One region of the Limosilactobacillus oris genome, then DNA from elsewhere that is predicted to be linked to it. Evidence: predicted binding sites of a transcription regulator. Region 1 holds the regulator's gene; the other holds the start of a gene.

Region 1 (4,236 bases):
TGACTGGCCGTGAAACTCTTTGCCGGAACGTTCTGAACGCTGGTTACACTGCTGATGGTGCTATGGCTGAACAATGTATCGTTCCAGCTGACTACGCCGTTAAGGTTCCAGAAGGCTTGGACCCAGTTGAAGCTACTTCCTTAACTTGTGCCGGGGTTACGATGTACAAGGCTTTGAAGGTTGCTGACATCAAGCCTGGTCAATGGGTATCAATCGTTGGTGCCGGTGGTCTGGGTAACCTGGGGATTCAATTTGCCCACAACGTCTTTGGTGCCCACGTTATCGCCGTTGATGGTAACGAAGACAAGCTGAAGGCTGCTAAGGAAAACGGTGCTGAAATCTGCATCAACCGTCACGATGACAATGTTGACGAACAGATTCAAGAAAAGGTTGGCGGGGTTCACGCTGCAGTTGTTACTGCCGTTACGACCGCAGCCTTTGACCAAGCAGTTAACTCCCTGCGCCCAGATGGCAAGTTAGTTGCCGTTGCCCTTCCACAAGGTGACATGAAGCTGAACATTGCCAAGACTGTTCTGGACGGCATCATCGTTGCCGGTTCTCTGGTTGGTACTCGTCAAGACCTAGCTGAGTGCTTCCAATTCGGTGCTGAAGGCAAGGTTCACCCAATCGTTAAGACCCGGAAACTTTCCGAAATCAATGACATGATCCAAGAATTAAAGGACAACAAGGTTGTTGGTCGGAACGTTGTTGACTTCTCCCTCGAAAAGTAATTACAGTTAATTAGGTTAATCAGAAAACAGGATTGTAGCGAGGCTGCAGTCCTGTTTTCTTATACGAGCACTTTGGATGGGCAAAAAATACAAATTATGATAAAATAATGGTCAGTATTAGTCAGATAACGGAGGGTGAATGATGGAGAATAAGAGTATCTCAGATATTATTGAAGCTTACTTGAAAGAAATTCTGGGCGACTCTGCTCAGATTGAGATTCGCCGTTCCGAGATTGCAAACCACTTTGACGTGGTTCCGTCCCAGATCAACTATGTCATCAAGACCCGGTTTACCATTCAAAATGGTTACCTCGTCAAGAGCAAGCGTGGCGGCGGTGGTTATATCCGGATTGAGCGTGTTAATTTACTTGATAACATTGACGTGTTAAACTCATTAATCCAAACAATTGGCGACTCAATTCGAGAACGTGATGCGTTTGCCATCGTTCAGACCCTTTACGATGAAAAGGTCATCACCCAGCGCGAGGGTGACTTGATGCTTGTGGCACTTGCTAAGCAGACACTGGACGTTGGCGATACCGATATTGAAGCCCGGTTAAGAGCACGCGTGTTGATTTCGCTACTGAATCGATTACGGTATGAAAGTTAGAAGGGATGATTGCTAATGGATAACATGTTTACTCCTAGTGCTAAGCATGTCTTAATGATTGCCCATGAACAAGCTAAATACTTTAAACACCAAGCAGTGGGGACTGAACACCTCTTGCTCGCGTTGGCAATGGATAAGGATGGGATTGCCAACAAGATTTTTGAGCAGTTTTCAATTACCAGTGATGATATTCGTGAAGAGATTGAACGGCTAATTGGTTACGGAACGCTTGACCAGCTCGGCCCAGCTGACTACCTGCCATATTCACCGAAAGCTAAGCAGGTCTTGGCCCTGGCTGGTCAGGAGGCCCAGCAGATGCACTCCCTCAAAATTGGGACTGAACACCTGCTGCTGGCGCTGATTGCGGATGAGAGTGTCCTGTCTTCGCGGATTCTCTTTAGCCTAGATGTTTTGCCCCGTCAGGTTCGGAAGGTGACCCTGCGGCGGTTAGGAGTAGCGGAAAGCCAGCTCCGGCGTCAAACCAACCGTCAGGGAAACAACCGCAAGAGTGGTACACCGACCCTTGATAAGCTGGCTCGGGACATGACCCAGATGGCGCGGAACCAGCAGCTGGATCCTGTCGTCGGGCGTGATGCTGAAATTCGGCGGACGATTCAGATCCTCAGTCGCCGGACCAAGAATAACCCGGTGCTGATTGGTGAGCCGGGAGTAGGGAAGACCGCTATTGCTGAAGGCCTAGCCCAAGAGATGGTGGCCGGAACGGTTCCAGCTGAGCTGGCTAATAAGCGGCTGATGGTCCTCGATATGGGTTCGTTGGTCGCGGGCACTAAGTACCGGGGCGAATTCGAAAACCGTCTCAAAAAGGTGATTGACGAAATCCAGGCGGACGGGCACGTCATCCTCTTTATTGACGAGCTGCATACGCTGATTGGAGCCGGGGGTGCTGAGGGGGCCATTGACGCCTCCAACATCTTGAAGCCGGCTTTAGCCCGGGGAGAACTGCAAACAATCGGGGCGACTACCCTTGACGAGTACCAAAAGTACATTGAATCTGACGCAGCTCTGGAACGGCGGTTTGCAACAGTTCAGGTCGACGAGCCAACCCCAGAAGAAAGTCTGGCTATCCTGAAGGGATTACGGCCACGCTATGAGGCCCACCACCATGCCAAGATTACTGATGAGGCGCTGGAACAGGCTGTTAAGCTCTCCGACCGCTACATCTCTGACCGCTTCCTCCCGGACAAGGCAATTGACTTGATGGATGAAGCGGCAGCTATGGTCCGAATCAATGCTGAGGAGAAGAAGACCCGCAAGCCATCATTAGACGAGCAAATCGCCGAACTGCAATCTGCTAAGGAAGCAGCAATTGAGCAGCAGGACTTTGACCGGGCAGCAGACCTGCGGGAACAGGAATTATCGCTGCGGGCTAAGCAGGAGCAGCAGGCTGACCGGGTCAGTGAACGGCAGGCAGAGCAGCACTACCGTCTCAAAGTGACCGGCGAAGACGTTGCCAAGGTCGTTGCCGAGTGGACTGGTGTGCCGCTAACCCAGTTGAAGCGGAGTGAAAGCGACCGGCTGATCAACTTAGAAAAGGTCCTCCATAAGCGGGTGATTGGCCAGGACGAAGCCGTTGACGCGGTTGCTAAGGCAATTCGCCGGGCCCGGAGCGGCTTGAAGAACCCGAACCGGCCGATTGGTTCCTTTATGTTTTTAGGACCAACCGGGGTTGGTAAAACAGAGTTAGCCAAGGCATTGGCCGAGGCGATGTTCGGCTCCGAGGACAACATGATTCGGATCGACATGTCCGAGTACATGGAAAAGTTCAGCACCAGCCGGCTGATTGGGGCCGCGCCCGGTTATGTGGGTTACGATGAAGGAGGCCAGCTGACGGAAAAGGTTCGTCAGCACCCGTATTCCGTCGTCTTGCTGGATGAAGCCGAGAAGGCCCACCCTGACGTCTTTAACCTCCTGCTTCAGGTCTTGGATGATGGTTACCTGACCGATTCCAAGGGCCGCCGGGTCGACTTCCGGAACACGATTATTATTATGACGTCCAACCTCGGTGCGACCCAGCTCCAGGATGAAAAGGAAGTCGGGTTCGGGGCCCGGGACATGAGCCAGGATTACAACGCGATGGCGGGGGCTATTCGTCAGCAGCTGAAATTGCACTTTCGGCCGGAATTTCTGAACCGGATTGATGAAACCATCATCTTCCATTCATTAAATAAGCAGGAACTCCACCAGATCGTGAAGTTGATGACTAACGAACTGCGTGACCGGGTTGCTGAACAGGAGATTAGTCTGAAAGTCACGCCTGCGGCAGTCGACCTGATCGCTGCGGTAGGCTACGACCCTGAATACGGGGCTCGGCCGCTCCGGCGGGCAATTCAGGATAAAATTGAAGACCGCCTGAGCACGGACCTGATTGATGGTGAAATTAAGCCGGGTGATACCGTGACCGTTGGTGCCCACCATGGCGAAATTACGGTGAAAGTGAAGACCCCAGCTGCAAAGAAATTAGTCAAAGCCAACCAATAATGTCTAGCAGATAGCGCTGAATTCGACAATAGAAAAACGAATTTAGCGCTATTTTGGCCTATTCAGCGGTTGTCTTGTGATAAATATTAGTCCTATAATAGAGGTTAGCCAATTTGAGGAGGAAGTTAGTTAATGAAACGAGCAGAACAATTAGAAAAAACTCGTCAGGCGATTATCAAGACGGCTACAAAGTTATTCTTGCAAAAAGGATTTGGTGAAACCTCAACCCGGGATATCGCCAAGCAGATTGGAATCACCCAGCCGGCGCTATACCACCACTTTAGCGACAAGGAAGTCTTATACCTGGACGTGATGAACAAGCTATCAGGAAAGATTCGCCAGGAAATCAACAAAGTGATACGGAAGCACGACCTAGCGTCGGAAGAACAGTTGTTA
Region 2 (4,236 bases), 170 kb from region 1:
AAACTTCACCAGGGAACTTACCGTGCGTTGAGTCGTACTTCAGTAAGTAAGCCAGCATTGAAGGAGTAGTCAAGTCGTTGATAGCTACAACTTCGATGTCATCAGTGTTCAGTTCGTGAATCCGACGGAAAGCCAAACGACCAATCCGACCGAAACCATTAATACCAATCTTTACAGTCATACTGCAATTTCCTCCTTTAGGAAAAACAAAATTGAGTAAATACCCCATTCAATAAGTCAGCTCAGCCGGCTTGTTAAACAAGATACAAAACCTTACGACATTTATAATACTCATCTTCTGGGGAATTGTCTATTCAATCAACTCATAAATTTTGAATTTTATGGTGTAAGCGTTATTTTAATTAAAAATTTCAAATAATGCTTGCAATCTATTTAGGGATAAGATACTATATTACTTGTCGATTGATGACGCGCCCTTAGTGTAATGGATCGCACGTGAGATTCCGGTTCTCGAGATCCGAGTTCGACTCTCGGGGGGCGCATAATTTAAGGCTTGGAAGTTCCGACTTCCAAGCCTTTTTTGTTTATTTGATAATCAAAAAGCAGGCGAAATATGTAGTGACCATTCTCGCCCGCTCCCTCGCTCTTCAATTCTTACCCTTGGCTGATTTGAAGTTCAACCAGCCCAAATCAGGAAGCCATTGTTAGCAGATATAGTGCCCGCCCTAATCCGGGAAAATTTTGCCATCCTTATTTACTTTGACTGCCATATTAACTACATTTTATTTTGTGGACGACGCTTTGACTGCCGGTGAAGGACGTTAGCTAAACGGGCCCGGTTATAGCGTTGAAGGACAATAAATGGCACTTCGACCAGGCTGGCAGCGACCGAGCTGATGATGAAGACCACCGGATCGCCAAAGGGAATGACTAGCAAGACGGGAAGATAGCTGAGGAGCAGCATTAACTCATGGTCCACCTCCGCATAGGTCATCGTTTTAATGATGTCTGCGAGGGAATGCTGGCGAACGTCATACTTTGCCGGTGAATACGTTGGCAACCACTTCTTCCATCTTTTCACCCTGAGCAATCGGTAAAGGCGTCGTTCCCCGGCCCCGACCTTAAACCAAGCCGCAGATGGTCTGAGCTGCAGGCGCGGTTCAAGCCAGTTGCCAACTATCAGGCGCATTCCAAGCTGGTAAAAGATAACCAATAACGTAATCACGATTGTTAGGAGAAAACGCTGGGGGTAAAGTCCGTAGCAGGCCCCCGTCACAAGAAAGCCCAGCCCGGACCACAAAGTCAGCCGCCTCATTAATTTTTCCATAATTTCCACCTCCACTTACTATCCCCGTTTCCCACTACGGCAAAAAAATAAGGAGGCCGAGTCACTCCCGGTCTCCTTTATTTTATGAATTACTTTTCGTCAGCTGGCTTTTCCTTAGCCCACTTGCGAATAGCTTCAATCTTCTTTTCTTTTAATGCTCGCTTGTACTTAGGAGCAATTGGGCGACGGCCTTGAACGCCGTATGGGTGTGCTTTACGCATAGCTAATATGCCTCCTTATTGTGTACGTAAATTAATTAACGTTCCAATTATACCGGGCCAGCTAATAAAAAGCAAGTCCTGGTCAAAAAGCATTCACAAGCGGGCTCATTTCAACTTCTGCTGCCAAAAAATTTACTAAATTCTTCCTTTTACTATGACATTTTACTAGCAAGCAGAAGCCTACTCCACCATCGCATCCGTAAAGATGACTAGACCAATTTAGTATTATCAGCTTTTAAATACCAATATATTAGGTCTTGCATTGTAGACCAATCGAGTGTAGTATACAAGATGTGATTAAGAGCTACGAAATAAAAAGGCAATTAGCTCCAGGAGGGCATTATTATGACTAACACGAAATCATTGAACGTTTTTATTACGACCGCTGACTGGCGTGCCTTAGACCGGCAGAGTGCTGCAACTGAATTAGCCCTGCTCTGCACGGACATCAACCACTAAAATCAATAATATTGAAGAGAGGCTGGGAATAAACTCAGCCTCTTTACTGTATTTAAGGCTAAAAATTCAGCAACGCAGTAGCCGGCTGGCAGGTCAAATAGGCTGTCATCCCCTCTTTCTTTTTTAGCCAACAGGAGATAAAACATTTGACCTTTTTTGACCAACCGAGTATAGTATTAATATCAGTTAGCAATGATTGCTAACGAGTGCTAATTACAAGGAGGCCACATAATGAACTTAGTTCCTACTGTCATTGAGCAGTCATCACGCGGTGAACGTGCTTATGATATTTACTCACGGCTTCTGAAGGACCGGATTATCATGTTATCTGGTCCAATCGAAGACGAAATGGCAAACTCAATCGTTGCGCAGCTCCTCTTCTTGGACGCGCAGGATTCAACTAAAGATATCTACCTTTACATCAATTCTCCTGGTGGTGTTGTTACCTCCGGGATGGCAATCTACGACACGATGAACTTCATCAAGTCCGACGTGCAGACGATTGTTATCGGGATGGCCGCTTCCATGGCGAGTGTCTTAGTTTCATCCGGGACCAAGGGTAAGCGGTTTGGCTTACCACACTCCCAAGTGCTGATTCACCAACCATCTGGCGGTGCGCAGGGTCAACAAACTGAAATCGAAATTGCTGCTACTGAAATTCTGAAGACCCGGAAGATGATTAACGAAATTCTGGCTAAGAATTCCGGTCAGCCAATTGAAAAGATTAACCGTGATACCGAACGGGACCACTACTTAACTGCTCAAGAAGCGGTTGACTATGGTCTGCTGGATGGCATCATGGAAAACAACTCGAGCTTAAAGTAAGCGCGGGTACTAAAAAAGGAAGCTACGAAAATTCGCAGCTTCCTTTTTTAGTTTAAACCGTTTTGCTCGTGCGGAGTTCATCGGCGTAGGCATTCAGTTTCCGTAAGCGGTGGTTGACGCCCGACTTAGAAATTGGCCCACCTGGGACAAGCTGGCCAAGTTCCTTGAGACTAACCTCCTGGTGGTTCAGCCGGGTCTGGGCAATTTCACGCAGCTTATCCGGGAGACTTGCCAGACCAACGGTGTCCTCAATCAGCTTAATGTTTTCGATCTGCCGGGTTGAGGCGTTGGCTATCTTGTTCATGTTGGCGTTCTCGCAGTTCACCAGCCGGTTGACCGAGTTTCGCATATCGCGAACAATCCGGACGTTTTCAAATTGGAGCATCGAGTTAGTCGCCCCGATCAATGACATGAAGTTGGCAATTTTTTCGGCTTCCTTGAGGTAAACAATGTAACCACTGCGCCGGGCCGTCGTCTGGGCATTGAGGCCAAATTGGTTCATCATCTGGGCAATCATTTCGTTGTGCTCCTCGTACAGGGAGTAAATCTCCAGGTGGTAGCTGGAGGTCTCCGGATTATTAACGGACCCCCCTGCTAGAAAGGCCCCCCGTAAGTAGGAGCGAACCATCCACTCATCCTTGAGCAGGTCTAACGGTACCTGTTCTTTGATCTGGAAGTTTTGCAAAATCCCCAGGTCATCAAGGACCCGTTGGGCAGAATAGCGCAGGCGAACAATGTACTGGTTGTTTTTCTTTAACTTCATCTTCCGCCGCACCACAATTTCACTTTCCACATTGTAAAATTCTTTCAGCAGCGAATAAATCCGGCGGGCAATCGCCGGATTTTCTGTTTGGATATTAAGAATTAACTGGCGGTTGGCAATGGCAATACTGCCGTTCATCCGGATTAACGCCATCAGTTCCGCCTGGGCGTTCTTCTGGTGGACTTTAATCGCCGTCAGTTCCTTTTTAACTTCACTCGCGTAGGACATTACTCTCCTCCTCTATTCGTGGACCTGGTGGAGGCGGTTCATCAATTCGGCTACTACCCGATCACGATCATGGAAAGCCCCGTTGTCTTTCAAACGGAGGAAATTAGCACTGATGACCCGGCAGCCCAGGTCTCGCAAGCCCTGGAAATCGTGCCCCACTGGCTGGGAAATCTCGTTCCACTGCTTAAAGTCCAGGTAATTTTTCGGTACCGGCTGGATATTAACCAGGACGGTGTCGATAAAGTTCTGTCCCAGGTGGCTGTTGAGAACGCGCACGTGGTCGGCATCGGTAAAGTGGTCGGTCTCGCCCTTTTGGGTCATGATGTTGCAAATGTAGATAACTTCCGCCTTGCTTTTACATACCGCGTCTCGGACCGCTTTAATCATTAAATTCGGCAGGATACTGGTAAAGAGGCTTCCGGGGCCGATCACAATCTGATCAGCCGCCCTGA

The links. Region 1 encodes CtsR, which represses protease genes until heat stress. Its sites were predicted from a motif close to TTGGTCAAAAAAGGTCAAANA; they were not measured.
Region 2: the regulator CtsR is predicted to act here: its motif matches at 2,112-2,132, upstream of clpP (ATP-dependent Clp endopeptidase proteolytic subunit ClpP).

The regions. Positions count from the first base shown of each region.
Region 1 covers NZ_CP104398.1:929,393-933,628, reverse strand. Annotated here, with positions in the region: gene adhP (alcohol dehydrogenase AdhP) at 1-731, shown strand, start outside; gene N4599_RS04845 (CtsR family transcriptional regulator) at 874-1,341, shown strand; gene N4599_RS04840 (ATP-dependent Clp protease ATP-binding subunit) at 1,357-3,840, shown strand; gene N4599_RS04835 (TetR/AcrR family transcriptional regulator) at 3,973-4,236, shown strand, end outside.
Region 2 covers NZ_CP104398.1:761,442-765,677, forward strand. Annotated here, with positions in the region: gene gap (type I glyceraldehyde-3-phosphate dehydrogenase) at 1-181, opposite strand, end outside; tRNA gene N4599_RS03985 (tRNA-Arg) at 432-503, shown strand; gene N4599_RS03990 (glycosyl-4,4'-diaponeurosporenoate acyltransferase CrtO family protein) at 737-1,288, opposite strand; gene N4599_RS03995 (hypothetical protein) at 1,378-1,509, opposite strand; gene clpP (ATP-dependent Clp endopeptidase proteolytic subunit ClpP) at 2,200-2,793, shown strand; gene whiA (DNA-binding protein WhiA) at 2,846-3,784, opposite strand; gene N4599_RS04010 (gluconeogenesis factor YvcK family protein) at 3,797-4,236, opposite strand, start outside.